DNA from 2 places in the Rhizobium sp. NLR22b genome. Region 1 is predicted to be linked to the other one. Evidence: riboswitches for the same ligand, from Rfam matches in the RefSeq annotation. Region 1 holds a riboswitch; the other holds the start of a gene.
The links. A riboswitch is a leader RNA that binds a small molecule or an ion and turns the genes downstream of it on or off. The one in region 1 is predicted to bind thiamine pyrophosphate.
Positions count from the first base shown of each region.

Region 2: it holds a riboswitch for thiamine pyrophosphate, as region 1 does, so the genes downstream of both, thiC (phosphomethylpyrimidine synthase ThiC) here and thiM (hydroxyethylthiazole kinase) in region 1, are expected to answer to the same signal.

Region 1 covers NZ_JABDWM010000002.1:421,909-429,625, forward strand. The annotation lists gene HJC00_RS05695 (ABC transporter substrate-binding protein) at 1-431, opposite strand, end outside; gene HJC00_RS05700 (glycoside hydrolase family 3 N-terminal domain-containing protein) at 475-1,497, opposite strand; gene HJC00_RS05705 (GNAT family N-acetyltransferase) at 1,522-2,001, opposite strand; gene thiD (bifunctional hydroxymethylpyrimidine kinase/phosphomethylpyrimidine kinase) at 2,209-3,018, opposite strand; gene thiE (thiamine phosphate synthase) at 3,015-3,650, opposite strand; gene thiM (hydroxyethylthiazole kinase) at 3,647-4,450, opposite strand; TPP riboswitch at 4,501-4,597, opposite strand; gene HJC00_RS05725 (DUF1349 domain-containing protein) at 4,726-5,310, opposite strand; gene HJC00_RS05730 (ABC transporter substrate-binding protein) at 5,539-7,065, shown strand; gene HJC00_RS05735 (ABC transporter permease) at 7,149-7,717, shown strand, end outside.
Region 2 covers NZ_JABDWM010000015.1:184,600-192,316, reverse strand. The annotation lists gene HJC00_RS23580 (thiazole synthase) at 1-417, opposite strand, end outside; gene thiS (sulfur carrier protein ThiS) at 419-616, opposite strand; gene thiO (glycine oxidase ThiO) at 613-1,599, opposite strand; gene thiC (phosphomethylpyrimidine synthase ThiC) at 1,602-3,434, opposite strand; TPP riboswitch at 3,529-3,660, opposite strand; gene HJC00_RS23560 (SPFH domain-containing protein) at 4,308-6,347, shown strand; gene HJC00_RS23555 (YciI family protein) at 6,395-6,703, opposite strand; gene HJC00_RS23550 (dioxygenase) at 6,700-7,548, opposite strand; gene HJC00_RS23545 (maleylacetate reductase) at 7,568-7,717, opposite strand, start outside.

The DNA.
Region 1 (7,717 bases):
AGGGTGAAGCGCACCGTCTGGCCGTCGACGGCTTGGACGTCGGTGACGAACGTCCAGATGCTGACGAAATCGAGCGCCGGGAATTTCTTCAGATAGTCATAGGTGAACTTGACGTCGGCTGCGGTCAGCGGCTCGCCATCCGACCATTTCAGGTTCCGGCGCAGCTTGAACTCTATGCTCTTCAGGTCGTCGGAGAGCTTGAAGCTTTCGGCCAGGCGGTAGACCGGCTTGTTGCTGTCGAAGCGATTGAAAATCACCAGCGGCTCGTAGATGAAGTCGAGCGTCGACTGGCGCGCCGAGGTCTGGTTGAACGGGTTGAAGTTGCGAACCCAGGTGGTCGCCGGCTCGATATTCGCCGTCAGCACCGTCTGCGCCATGGCGGATCCCGAAATCAGCGTGAGTGCTGCGGCCCCAAGAAGATATTTTTTCATGTTCCATTCCCCTTCTTCTTATACGTGAAAAATGATGTGCCGGTCAGGCGGCCGGCACGCTGGCAAACATGTCTTCGACTTGCCGGTGAGCGGCGCGATAATCGATCTTGAGATTGCCGAGGCGGGCCTTGCCGGCGGCGATGCGCTTGAGAGCGGCGTCGGTCAGCGGGCGGGCGGCCTTGGCTGCGGCTTCGCTTTCCCTGACGTCACCGTGGCTGTGGAGGGCGATATCGAAGCCCGCGTCGAGCACTTGGGCGACGCGTTCCGGCAGGGTGCCGGAGAGCGACTGCATGAAGATGCAGTCGGATATCAGCACGCCCTCATAGCCCATCTCCTTGCGGATCAGGTCGTGCATAACAGGCGAGATCGAAGCCGGCAGCTCCGCGTCGTAGGCCGAATAGACGACATGGGCGACCATGGCCCAGGGCGTATCCTTCAGCGTGACGAACGGCTTGAAATCGGTGGCGATGAGCGTTTCGCGGCTGGCATCGACCACCGGACGCTCCTTGTGGGAGTCGAGCGTGGCGCGGCCATGGCCGGGAATGTGCTTCATGACGGGCATGTTGCCGGTCTCTAGCAGGCCGTCGACCACCTCGCGGCCGAGGGCGGCGATGAAGTCCGGATCGGGGCCGAAGGAGCGGGCGCCGATGACCGCGCTCGTCGTCTCGAAGACGAGGTCGAGAACGGGCGAGCAGCCGCTGGAAAGGCCGAGTTCCGTCATCATCGCGCCCATGGCCTGGGAGGAAAGGCGCAGTGCCTTTTTGCCGAGATCGAGATCGCGCCGCGCCAGGTCGGCGAACTGGCCGAAGCTGCGGAAGAGCGGCCAGGGACCGGCGTCGAGGTGTTGGACGCGCCCGCCTTCCTGGTCGGTGAAGACAGGCGCATCGTCGCGGCCGACGGCTTCGCGAAAGCGCTCGATCAGGCGCCTCGTCTGCTCCGGCTCGCGCTGATTGCGCCGCCCGACGAAAAGGCCGAGCGGGTTGGTGTCGCGAAAGAGCGCGAATTCATAATCCGATATGATGGGATTCGGAAGCCCGACGAAAAGGGCAAGAGGGGTCGAGGACAATTCTGGAACTCCGGTATCAGATGGTCATTTCGGCGCGCTTCTGAGCATGCCTTCGTAAATGCCCTTGTCGGGGGCGGGGATAACGATGGCGCCTGCGGTCCTGGCGTAGAAGTCGACGGGGCCGGCATCGCCGATGAAGGCGTAGGCATGGCCGAGCGTCTTCATTGTCTCAAGGCAGGCGGAAAACAGCGCGAGGCCGATGCCCCTGCCGCGTGCTCCGGAATCGACGCCGGTCGGGCCGAAGAAGCCACGCGCCGTGGTGTCGTAGCAGGCAAAGCCAAGCAACTTGCCGCCTTCGACTGATATCAGGCAGGCGACGGGCTGGCGGGAAAAAGCGACCGAAACCTCGCTCGCCCAATTCTCGCTGAATTGTTCGCGAACCCAGTTGACCACGAGGTGCAGTTCCGCAGGAAGAGCCGGACGGATGGAGGCGCCGACGACGTCAGCCCGCTCTTTCAGTTCGGCGAGCCTAGTGGAATATAAGCTCACAAGCAGGTCCGGCACCCGTCTCTCCTCTGGATGTTCCGTTATTGCGGAATATATCCCCTTTTAATGTCATAGACTTGGCCATCTCAGAAGGCTTGTCAACAGGGATTTTCTTGGACGCGACTGTTCTCGTTGCGGCCTCGACGTGCGGTATGGGTCCAATGCAAAACGGCCCGGAACAAGCCGGGCCGTTTTACATTTGCATCTGTTTGCCGATGCCAGCGCCTATTCGCCCTCTTGCCAGAGCGCGTGGAAATGCTGCACCGGACCGTGGCCGGAGCCGACGCTGAGCTTTCCGGCGGCTGCGACCGCGCCGGCGAGATAGTCCTTGGCAATGGCAACAGCCCCTGGCGTCGAGTCGCCTTTGGCGAGTTCGGCGGCCAGCGCGCTGGACAGCGTGCAGCCGGTGCCGTGGGTATTCTTGGTCGGCACGCGTCGCGCCTCGAACCAGTGCAGGCCGTCGGCAGTGGCAAGCACGTCGGGGCTTTCGTCACCGTCGAGGTGTCCGCCCTTGACCAGCACGGCGGCCGGACCAAGGGCGCGCAGCCGCTCGGCCTGGGCGGCCATCTCGGCCCGGTTTGTCGCGACCGGCTGGTGCAGAAGTGCGGCGGCTTCCGGCAGGTTCGGGGTGAGAAGCGTGGCAAGTGGCAGCAGCCGCCTGGTCAGCACGTCGACCGCTTCAGGTGCGAGCAGGGCGGCGCCCCCCTTGGCGATCATCACCGGGTCGAGAACGACGGGGATGCCACGCCGGTGCGCGAGGGCTGCGGCAACGGCCTCGGCGATGCCGGCATTGGCGATCATGCCGATCTTGACGGCGTCGACGCGCACATCGGCAAAGACGGCATCGACCTGGTCGGCGACGAATTGCGGCGGCACCAGATGCACGCCGCTCACCCCTTGCGTGTTCTGCGCCGTCAGCGCGGTCAGCACCGCCATGCCGTAGACGCCGCGGGCGGAAAAGGCCTTGAGATCGGCCTGGATGCCGGCGCCGCCCGAGGGATCGGAGCCGGCGATGGAGAGAACGTTGCGGATCATGGGCGGACCTTTCGGATTTCTGCGGCGATGCGGCGCGTGGCCGCCTCGGGGTCCGGCGTGCCGGCGATGGCTGAGACGACGGCAAGCCCATTGGCGCCTGCGGCAAATACCTCGGCCACGTGGTTCGCCTTGAGGCCGCCGATGGCGACTGACGGCACCGGCGAAGCCTTCACCAGCCTTGCCAGACCGTCAAAGCCGATCGGCTGCTTGTGGTCGGCCTTGGTCGGCGTCGCAAAGACCGGTCCGACGCCGGCATAATCGACGAGACCGGGATCGACGGCGCTAGCAAGCGGCGCGGTCTCGACCGAGAGGCCGAGGATCATCCCGGGGCCGATCATCGTCCGTGCCGTGCGCGCGTCCATGTCTTCCTGGCCGATATGCAGGCCGTCGGCACTTATGGCGATCGCCGCCTCGACATCGTCGTTGACGATGAGCAGGGCGCCGGTTCCCGCAAGCGCTTGTTTCAAGGCTCGGCCGGTCTCGATCATTCTGGTCGTGCCCGCATGTTTGTCGCGCAGTTGCACCATCGTGGCGCCGCCGGCAACGGCAAGGCGCGCGGTCTCGACCATGCCGATCCCGGCGCAGAGTTCGGGGTCGAGGACGAGATAGAGCGAAAGGTCGAAAACCTTCATACGGCCGAAATCCTTGCCCGGGCATCGAGCGTTTCGGCGTCCAGGGCTGACAGCGCATCGAGGAAACGCCAAGCGAAGGAGCCGGGGCCGGCCGCCCCGAGGGCGGCATCCTCGCCCGCGACGGAGAAGGTCGCAAGGGCCGCAACTGTCGCCCCGAACGTATCCTCAGGGGCGGTCGCGGCAAAGGCGCCGATCAGGCAGGTGAGCGAGCAGCCGAGTGCGGTGACCTGCGGCATCAGGACCGATCCGCCTTTGATGCGCACGGCTCTTTCACCATCGGTGACGAAATCGGCCGCACCGGTGACGGCGACCACCGCCCGCTGTCGCTCGGCGAGCCGCCGCGCCGAGCCTTCCGCCTGCTCGACCGGGTCGCGGCTGTCGACGCCCTGGCCGCGGCTCTCTCCGCCGGCAAGGGCGATGATCTCGGAAGCATTGCCGCGGATGATCGTCGGCTTCAGCGCCAGGAGATCGGCGACCGCTCCGCGGCGGAAGGCCGTCGCGTAATGCGCGACCGGATCGAGGACCCATGGTTTGCCGGCTGCGTTGGCGGCCCTCGCCGCCGTCTGCATGCCTTCGATCCATTGCGTCGAAAGCGTGCCGATGTTGATGGTCAATGCATTCGCGATGCCGGCGAATTCGCCGGCTTCTTCAGCGGCGTGCACCATGGCGGGCGAGGCGCCCGACGCAAGCAGAACATTGGCCGCGATGTTCATGGCGACATAATTGGTGATGCACTGGACGAGCGGCGGCTTTTCGCGCATCGCCTTCAGCATGGCTCCCGACGTGATCTTGTTTTGCATGGCGCCCCTTTCAGGCGGGGGCGGGCACGGGGCAATTCGTGCGGGCGAAACCGCGACCCCGAGCGACTCCCTCCGCCGGCATTATCCGGTTCAGGTTCGAAGGGTGCTTCTCAGCCCGTCTGTCGACGGGCGCCCCTGTCTCTCATCGCGCTCTTTTTCGCAGAGAACGGGGCGGATGTCATCTCGAAAATGAGGGTTCGGTACTCTCCTTGCGGCTGCGCTTTAGGCGTGAACGTTGCTGCTCAGGAATGCAATCCCGATCGCATCCTATCCGGCTAACTCAAATCGTGAAGATCCGTCGTAATCGCCGGCCCGATCGAAAACTCCGAAAACCGCACCCTCAACCCGCTGCGCTCCGGCGTGCAGGCCGCCGGCCCGACTTCATAGCGGTCGGCAGCCGGGAAGGGCGCTAGCCGCAGCAGCGGCCAGCGGCTGCCGTCGCGGGAGGCCTGGATGCGCATGGCGCCGCCTGCAACGGTGACGCGGATGTGGAAATCTTCGAGTTCCTTGAAGGGCTGGGACACCGACCAGTCGGATCTGCCGTCGGTGACGACGGCGCTGAGGAAGGCTTCGCCGTCGGTGAATTCGACGCCTGACTTCACCCAGCGTGTTTCGTCGAGGCGCACCATCAGGCCGGCCTGATCGTAGAGGGTGCGGAATTCGCCCTGGATGCGGATCTCGGCGGTGAAGCTGTCACCGGTGGGAAAAGCGAGGAAATGGCCGTTGTCGCGGGTGAAGCCGTAATAGGTTTCGCACCAAAAATCGGTTTTCTCGTCGGTCGTCAGGGTGAGGCTGGTTTCGTCTGCGCGCCAGCTGGCCGGCTCGTTCAGCCACTTTCCTTTGTTGAAATCGATGCTCATCCCGTTCTCCCGTTCTGTTGAAGCCTGACCGAAGGCGACCGCCTGACTTTGGCATATCATGCCGCTTTCATGCAGCGCAGACAGCCGCAGATGAAGATGGTGCTTTTTCGGCGTCGCGCTATCCGCGGCTGCATAATCCGTCGCCCGCGCTTGACAGGATCGATCCAGTTCTTATTCTGTTACAAAAAGATGAATTGCATAATAATGGAACTAAACGGGAGCCATCACATGAAAACACTGGTCGCATTCCTGCTCGGCACCGCGCTCGTCGCCCTGCCGTCCGCCCTGCTTGCCCAGGAAAAGGGCGGCGTCATCAATGTCGCGACGATCGGCGAGCCGCCGACGCTCGATCCGATGTCGTCGACGGCTGATCTTGTCGGCATCGTCACCCAGCATATTTTCGAAACGCTCTACACCTTCGACAAGAGTTGGAACGTCACGCCGCTGCTGGCCGAAAGCCTGCCGGAGATCAGCGCCGACGGCAAAACCTATACGATCAAGCTGAGGACCGGCATCAAGTTCCACGACAATACAGACATGACGTCCGAGGATGTTGTCGCCTCGCTTGGCCGCTGGACGAAGATCGCCTCGCGCGGCAAGCAGGTGGCGGGCTTCATCGGCAAGATCGCCGCGACCGATCCTTCGACCGTCACCATCACCCTGAAGCAGCCCTATGCGCCGCTGACCTCGTTGCTCGCCTTCAACAATTCGGCGGCGATCATCATCCCTTCCGAAAAGCAGGACGAACCGATGAAGGAATTCATTGGCACCGGCCCCTATATGCTGAAGGAGCGCAAGGCCGACCAATATATCCAGCTCGTCCGCTTCGACGGCTATAAGTCACGCGAGGGCGACGGCAATGGTTACGGCGGCGCCCGCCATCAATATCTCGATGAAATCCGCTTCGTGCCGGTGCCGGATCCGAACACCCGCGTCGAGGCCGCCATTTCGGGCCAATATGATTATGTCGACTCGATCGCGGTCGAATCCTACGACAAGCTGAAGGCGTCGACTGCCTCGCAGCCGGTCATGCTGAAGCCCTTCGGTTATCCGGTCTTCGTCTTCAATACGAAGGAAGGTGTGGCTGCCAATGTCGAGGTCCGCAAGGCGATCCGCCAAGCGCTCAGCATGGAAGACATGCTGGCGGCAGCCTTCGGCAGCAAGGATTTTTATGCGCTCGACGGCGCCATCTACCCCAAGACCTTTGCCTGGTCGACGGATGCCGGCGTCGAGGGCGCCTATAATGTCGCCGATCCGGAAGGGGCGGCGGCTGCCGCCAAGAAAGCGGGTTACAACGGCGAGCCGATCCGCATCCTGACCAGCCGTCAATACGAGTTCCATTACAAGATGGCGCAGGTCGCCGCCGAATATCTGAAGCTTGCCGGCTTCACCGTCGATATGCAGGTGGTGGACTGGGCGACGCTGACGCAGCGCCGCACCGATCCGAAGCTCTGGGATATCTATATCACCCACAGCCCCTTCCTGCCGGAGCCGGCCCTCATCGGCTCGCTCTCGACCAGTTCGCCGGGCTGGTGGGACACGCCAGCCCGCAAGGCCGCCGTCGATGCCTTCACCTCCGAGGTCGACCCGAAGAAGCGCGTGGCGCTCTGGGCCGATGTTCAGAAGGCGGTTTATACCGACGCGCCCTTCATGAAGATCGGCGATTTCAACGCCGTCTCGGCGAAGTCGGTCAAGCTCGAAGGAGTCGATCCGGCTCCCTGGCCGTATTTCTGGAACGCTTCGATCAAGAAGTGAGCATCACCGCCGGCACCGGTCCTTCGGGACCGGTACCGGTCATCTTTTCTGCCGCATCTGCAAGGGCTTGAAGGCCGGCATTCATGATCCGCTACATCCTCCAGCGCCTGTTCGGCATGATCGTCGTGATGTTTCTCGTCGTCACGGTCGTCTTCGTCATCGTGCGTGTGACGCCGGGAGATCCGGCCGCCGTTATGCTCGGGCCGGATGCGACGCCGCAGGATATTGCCGATCTCCGAACCCGGCTCGGCCTCGATCAATCGCTCGGGTTGCAATATGTCTATTATATCGGCCAGTTGCTGAAGGGTGATCTCGGCCAGTCGATCTTCCTGAACATGCCCGTCACATCGGCCCTCATCGACCGGGCCGAGCCGACCTTCTTCCTGACGCTGTTTTCGCTTGCCATTGCCAGCGCCATCGCCCTGCCGATCGGCATCTATGCCGCCTATCGGCGCGGTTCCTTCATTGACCAGGCGGCAACGACGCTCGCCATGTTCGCCGCCAGCATTCCGAGCTTCTGGCTCGGGCTCATTCTCATGCAGTTCTTCGCCGTGCGGTTCAATCTCTTCCCGGTCTCGGGATATGGCGGCCCGGGCTCGACCTTCATCGACCGGATGTATCACCTGACCCTGCCGGCCTTTGCGCTTGGCAT
Region 2 (7,717 bases), on a different contig from region 1:
TTCCGCGACGACAAGGTCGTCGGTCGTGTAGGGGAAGACCTGAAAGCCCTCGCCAGTGAGGATGCGGGCCGCCTCGACAAGGCCGAAGACGTCAGGCTGCAGCGTATCGTGATGTCCGATGACTTCGAGCTTGATCCAGTCGGTGCGGAAGACGTCGCGCGCCATTTTCGCCGTCAGCACGGCCTCCTGCACGCTGTGGCATCCGGCCGTATTCGGCAGCACGCGCACGCCAAGTTCGCGGATCAGATCGAAGAAGGCGCCGCCTGCTTTGCCGCCGACGGCTTCGCGGCGAAGCGAAACGGTGACGATCTCGGTCTTCGAGCGCTTGACCGCTTCTGCAAGGACAGCTGGAGACGGATAGCGGGCGGTCCCGAGTAGCAGTCGGGAGCGGACTTCAACATCATAAAGTTTCAGCATCTCAGCCTCCTTGCATGGGTGAGAGAATTTCGATGCGGTCGCGTTCGCCGAGCCTGAAATCGGCGCGGTCCTCGCGGTGCACCAGCTCGCCGTTGACTGCGGTTGCCAGCCATTCGCCTTCGTAGTCGAGAGCGAGGAGAAGATCTGCGAGCGTCGCGGCCGCGACCTCCTGTTCCTCACCATTGATGATGAAGGTCATGATGCCCTCCTTTCCGGTTGATTGCCTTCGCCAAGAAGAAGCCGCGCCACCTCGCCTGCCATGGCAGGCGCCAGCAGAAAACCGTGGCGGTAGAGACCATTGACATGGACTGTGCGCCCTTCCTGCGTCACACGCGGCAGATTGTCGGGATAAGCCGGCCGCACGCCTGCGCCGGTTTCCGTCACCCGTGCCTCGCCGAAGGCAGGATTGAGGGTGTAGGCGGCATTCAGCAACTCCATCAGCGAACGCGCGGTGATAGGGCCGGTATCGTCACTTTCGATCATCGTCGCCCCGATCATGAAACGATTTCTTTCGCGCGGCACGATATAGATCGGATGGCGCGGATGCAGCAGGCGAACGGGGCGAGAGAGAGTCACTTCGTTCGTTTCGACGCAGAGCATCTCTCCGCGAACGCCGCGCAAGCCGGGCAGAAGGCCGATCTGAGCAGCCCCGGTGCAGTCGATCACCCGATCGTAATGGGCAAGGTCAGCATCGCCCGTGGTGCCGAATGTGAGACGCATGCGGGCTTCTTCAAGTCCGGCGGCCAGCCCCGCGAGTGCCTGCCGTGGATCGAGATGCGCTTCCTGCGGAAAGAACAATGCCCTGCGGAAGCGGCCGGCGAGATCCGGTTCAAGAGCCGCGATCGCCGGCTCGTCCAGCCATTCCCATCCGCTTGTCCGGCGACAAAAGCGGTCGAGTTCGCCGGCATCGCGCCCGGCCGCCACGACAAGCGTTCCCCGACGATTGATATGGCCGGGTAGTGCTGCCTCCCACCAATCGGCGGCAAGACGGCCGAGCGCCAGGACCGGCTCCTCCGCGCTTTCCCTTTCGCACCATGGGGCCAGCATGCCGCCGGCAAAGCCGGAAGCGCCTGCACCGATCCGGTCGGCTTGATCAGCGACGCTGACCCGGAAACCATGTCGATAGAGCTGCCAGGCAACGGTGAGGCCGGCAACGCCGGCCCCCTTGACGAGAATATGCATCGTCATTCTCCGGCAGGCGTTTTCGCGGCCTCGGCGACCGGCATGTAGAGATCGCCGCCATCACGATACCTGGCAGCCATCGCTTCCAGTCCTTCTTTCTGAGCTTCGGCGCGAATGTCGTGGGAAATGCGCATGGAACAGAATTTCGGGCCGCACATCGAACAGAAATGCGCTACCTTGTGCGCCTCTTTCGGCAGGGTCTCGTCATGGAAGGAACGCGCCGTATCCGGGTCGAGCGAGAGGTTGAACTGGTCTTCCCAGCGAAATTCGAAGCGCGCCCGCGACAGTGCATCGTCACGGATGCGGGCGGCCGGATGGCCCTTGGCAAGGTCGGCGGCATGCGCGGCAATCTTGTAGGTGATGACACCGGTCTTGACGTCGCTGCGGTCGGGCAGGCCCAGATGCTCCTTCGGCGTGACGTAGCAGAGCATCGCCGTTCCGAACCAGCCGATCATTGCGGCTCCGATGCCGGAGGTGATGTGATCGTAGCCGGGGGCGATATCGGTCGTCAGCGGTCCGAGCGTATAGAAGGGAGCCTCGCCGCAGACCTTGAGCTGCTTGTCCATATTCTCCTTGATCTTGTGCATCGGCACGTGGCCGGGGCCTTCGATCATCACCTGGCAATCCCTGGCCCAGGCGATCTTGGTCAGTTCGCCGAGGGTTTCGAGCTCGGCAAATTGCGCGGCGTCGTTGGCATCGGCGATCGAGCCGGGGCGAAGACCATCTCCAAGCGAGAAGGATACGTCATAGGCGCGGCAGATGTCGCAGATTTCCTCGAAATGCTCATAGAGGAAGCTCTCCTTGTGGTGATGCAGACACCACTTGGCCATGATCGAACCGCCGCGTGAGACGATGCCGGTGACACGATTGACGGTGAGCGGGATATAGGCAAGCCGCACGCCCGCATGAATGGTGAAATAATCGACCCCCTGCTCGGCCTGTTCAATCAGCGTATCGCGATAGACTTCCCACGTGAGATCCTCGGCTATGCCGTTCACCTTTTCCAGCGCCTGGTAGAGCGGCACCGTTCCGATCGGAACCGGCGAATTGCGGATGATCCATTCCCGGATGTTGTGAATGTTGCGGCCGGTGGAAAGGTCCATGACCGTGTCGGCACCCCAGCGGATTGCCCAGACCATCTTCTCCACCTCTTCCGCCATCGACGAGGTAACGGCCGAGTTGCCGATATTGGCGTTGATCTTCACCAGGAAATTCCGGCCGATGATCATCGGTTCGGCCTCCGGATGGTTGATGTTGGCTGGAATGATCGCCCGGCCGGCTGCCACTTCCTGCCGCACGAATTCGGCCGTCACGAAATCGGGAACGTCAGCGCCAAAGCTCTCGCCGTCGCGAGCGAGCGCCTCCTTCGTGGCCTGCCGGCCAAGGTTTTCGCGGATGGCGATGAACTCCATTTCCGGCGTGACGATGCCGGCACGCGCATAGGCGAGCTGGGTGACGGCGCGGCCGGCCTTTGCCTTCAGCGGCGTGCTGCGAAGGGGGAATTCCGGCGTCAGCCGTTCGCCTGTGGCAAAACCATTGTCTTCAGGCTTCACCACACGGCCTTCATAGGCTTCGACGTCGCCCCGCGCCCTGATCCAGCTCTCGCGCAAACGCGGGAGCCCGGCGTCGATCGAGACCGTATGTGTCGGGTCGGTATAGGGGCCGGAGGAGTCATAGACCGTTACCGGCGGTTCGCCCGAGGTCGGGTGAAGGCTGATTTCGCGCATCGGCACGCGCAGATCCGGATAGAGCGTTCCGGGCTTGGCGATCTTGGTCGAGCCCGGAAGCGGGCCGGTGGTGACGACCGGAGTAAGCTTGGGTGCAACAATATTCATGGGTGAGGCTCCAAGGTTTGACGTTTGGAGACCCAGTTCCAGAGTTGGAATGATGAAAAGACGCCTCAAGCAACAAAGCGAAATCCGCCCGACAGCCGCAGCGTCCGCACCGTCCCTACGCCAGTATGAACTGGATCAGGTTCAACGGGTCACTGCGCCACAACAGGCAAAGCCGTATTGTTCAGCAGAATCTCAGCCCCTTGCCGGGACACCCCTGGTGAATGCTCGGCATCAAAGACCGGAGTGGCCCTGATGTCAAGCCGACCCTCACGCGTTCTCATCCGCCGGCTTTGAGTCCGCGGCAGACATCATTCCGCGTCCTCACGCGAGCTACGGCTCTCGCCAAAGGACTACCGTCAGCCGATCTCGGAAACTTGCGGCTTAGATAAGCGGGGATCGGTGTATCGACCCGACTGTACAAGAAATGCGCCACACCAACAGCAGACAAGACGTGGATAGCGAGCGTGCCTGACCTTGCAGAGGGCCTGCCAACGCAATTTTCCAGACCCCGGCTCAACGGCCCGGTATGTAAGTCAAGCGGCAATATTTATTCAGCTGAATTGAATGTTCGAAATAGCAAAATCACTGGAAGTACTTATCCGATTTCAGCATTGAACATATTTACACCGATAGCTGTTGTCCTTACTTCCTCTATCGTTATGTCTAGCAAGGCAACACCGATGTGAGACCACTCACGACGCGCCGTCCCCCAGCGGGACTCGCGGTCATTCTCCCTGACAATCAGCAGCCTTAAGCGTTCGACAGGTTCTTAGCGCGTCGAGCAAAAAGGCGCGCCATTTCCCCGTCATATCAACCAACGCCAACCGGGCGGTCATCGGGTGGACGAACCCGTGCGCCTATGCGAGAGAAAAGATGGAAACCCTCCAATACCTTAGCCCGATGGGATGGAAGGCGATCGAAATCGCTGTCACCCTCATCATACTGGCCATGCTGTTCCGGTGGAGCGGAGTAATCCGCTATATCCCCAACGACAGGCTCGGCATCCTCGAAAAGCTGTGGAGCTTTCGCGGCTCCGTCGACAATGGCTTCATCGCGCTCTATGGCGAGGCCGGCTTTCAGCCGGATGTCGTGCGCGGCGGTCTGCATTTCTTCATGCCGTTCCAGTATTCGATGCATCGCGCCAACCTCGTGACCATTCCGCAGGGCCAGATCGGCTATGTCTTCGCCCGTGACGGCGAGCCGTTGCCGCCGACCCAGACGCTGGCCTCGAATATCGATGCCGATGATTTTCAGGATGTGCGCAGCTTTCTCACCAAGGGCGGCCAGAAGGGGCCGCAACGCAAGATCCTGCGCGAAGGCACATATGCCATCAATCTCGCGCAGTTCATCGTGTTGACCGCGCAATCAACTTATGCAGTCAACCTGAACGCGTCGGAACAAAGACTGTTTTCCGACATGTCCACTTTGATCACTGAGCGGAATGGCTTCGAGCCCGTCCTCATCCACGACGCCGAGGACCTGATCGGGATCGTCACCATCCATGACGGTCCGGCGCTGCCGGATGGCGAGATCATCGCGCCGACCGTTGCCAACAACCCGAAGGATCCGAACTTCCACAATAATTTCCAGGATCCGGAGAAGTTTCTCAATGCCGGCGGTTATCGCGGCCGGCAATTGCAGGTGCTTGCCGACGGCAGCTATTTCCTCAACCGCATCTTCGCGACCGTCGAACTCGTGGAAAAGACGATCATCGACGTCGGCACGGTGGGTGTCGTCGTCTCCTATACCGGCCGGCGAAGCGCGGATATTTCAGGTCAGTCTTATCGCCACGGCGAACTGGTCGAGACGGGCGCACGCGGTGTCTGGTCGACGCCGCTTCTGCCGGGCAAATATGCGTTCAACACCTATGCCGGCAATATCATCATCGTGCCGACCACAAACTTCGTGCTCAAATGGACGAAGGAACAGTTCGGCGAGCACCGGCTGGACGAAAACCTTTCAGAAGTGTCGCTGATCACCAGGGATGCGTTCGAACCGGTGCTGCCACTCTCGGTCGTCGTGCATATCGACTATATGAAGGCGCCGCTCGTCGTGCAGCGTTTCGGGGACATCAAACGGCTGGTCGAACAGACACTCGATCCGATGGTCTCGGCCTACTTCAAGAATATCGCTCAGACCAAGACCTTGATCGAACTGCTGCAGGAACGCAGCGAAATCCAGCGCAGATCCGGTGACGAAATGCGGGAGAAGTTTTCGTCGTATAGCCTCGGGCTGCAGGAGGTGCTGATCGGTACGCCTCGCGCCAGTAATGGCCAGAACAGCATCGAGCAGATCCTCATCCAGCTGCGCGAACGCCAGATCGCCGTCGAGAAGGTCGAGACTTATAAGTTGCAGGAAGCGGCGGCGATCCAGGAGCGCACATTGCGCGAGAAAGAAGCACTGGCCGAACAGCAGGCCAAGATCACGACGTCGGCGCTCACCATCGAGATCAGCGAGAACGAAGGCAAGGCGCAGCTCGCCCGCACCCGCCAGCAGGCCGAAACCATTCAGGTCACCGCCAAGGCAGAGGCCGAGAAGGTGCGCCTGGCCGGCCTCGGCGAAGCCGACCGGATCAAGGCGATCGCACTTGCAGATGCCGAGCGTATCAAGGCGACCGGCCTTGCCGATGCCCAGAAGGTACGCGCCGTCGGTCTGGCGGAAGCCGAGGCGACCGAGAAGAAGGTGGCGGCCTTCGGCGGTCCGGACTATCAGCTCCACTCGCAGGTGCTGATGCGCTTTGCCGAAGCGATCGAAAACGGCAAGCTGCCGCTCGTGCCGCAGATCCAGGTCGCCGGTGCCGGCGGCGACAAGGGCGGCGCCAACGGCCTGGTGGAAATGATGCTGTCGATGCTGGTCGCCGATCGGCTTGGACGACAGGGTGCCCCGGCTGTGGTGCCAGCGCCGGCCGAATAACATTGATTGTGGATGGGCCGGTCATGCCGGCCCATTTTTCTTCCTGCCTAAAACGCCGGTCGGAAACTCTCGCGCAGAATTCCGAAAGTGGGCCGCCATTCGAATAGATCGACGCTCGTGTACACGCCGGAGCCAACGAAGGGATCTCCCGCGCTGAACGCCTCGAACTCGGCCAGCGTTTCGACTTCCGCAATTACGACGGCGGTAGAAGCCCTGCCCTCGGCCGGCGGTGCAGACGGGCCGGAAAGCATGATGCGGATCGTCGCGCCGCGCAGATAGGCCTTGTGTTCCTCGATCAATCGGGAACGTTCGGCCGCCTTGCCGGGGTCGCATACGGCATAGCGGACAACGATCATTGTTTATTCCAGATCGGCGTCAGCACGAAATCGAAATCGGAGCGCCAGACCGTCGGACGATCGATACGCTCGAAAGGCGCGACCAGGCTGTTTTTGACACCAAACACCGTATCGGATTCCAGATAGGGATCGTTGCCGACAAAAGTGTGGGTTACGAGCTTCTGATAACCTGGAGCCGTGATCAGGTAATGGGTATGGGCGGGACGGTAGGGATGGCGACCGAGCGAGGCCAGCATCTGGCCGACCGGACCGTCATCCGGGATCGGATAGGAGACCGGCTTGATGCCGACGAAGCTATAGGCGCCATCTGCACCGGTGATGAAAATGCCCCGGTTGTTCCATTTCGGCTGGATATCCGGCTGCTGGACGTCGTAGAAGCCATCGGCATTATCCGACCATACGTCGATCCGGGCTCCCTCGATCGGATGACCATCGAGATCCAGCACTCGCCCGATGAAGAGGCAAGTCTCACCCTTGCCGTCGAGCGAGATGTTTTCGCCCATCTGGCGGACGGGCGCCCCTTCGATGTGAAACGGTCCAAACACGGTATTTTCCGTGGCGCCCGGCGGACGCCGGTTGTTGATCGCATCCACCAGCATCGAGAAACCCAGCGTATCGCTGAGCAGGATGAATTCCTGTCGCTGGTCATGACAGCGATGACCGGTGCGGGTCAGGAAGCCTATGGCCAGCTCCCATTCCTCCTGGGTCAGGCTTATATCCTTGGCAAAGGCATGCAAATGCTTGACAAGCGACGCCATGACTTCGGCCAGACGTGGATTGATGTCCGGCCCCATCCGCGAATTGACGGCTTCCGCGGATCTCTCTTCGCTGAAATATTCAGGCACCTGGCCTCCTCCTAATGCGTTAACGCGGCCGTGCGCCCTCCCAGGCGCTCTGCAGCAAAGCCCGGATCGCTTTTCCTTCGATCGGGCGCGGGTTCCAGTAGGGATTCCCAGCGGCAAGTTCTGCCGCATGATCCAGATCGGCTTCCTTCATACCCAGATCCCGCAGCGC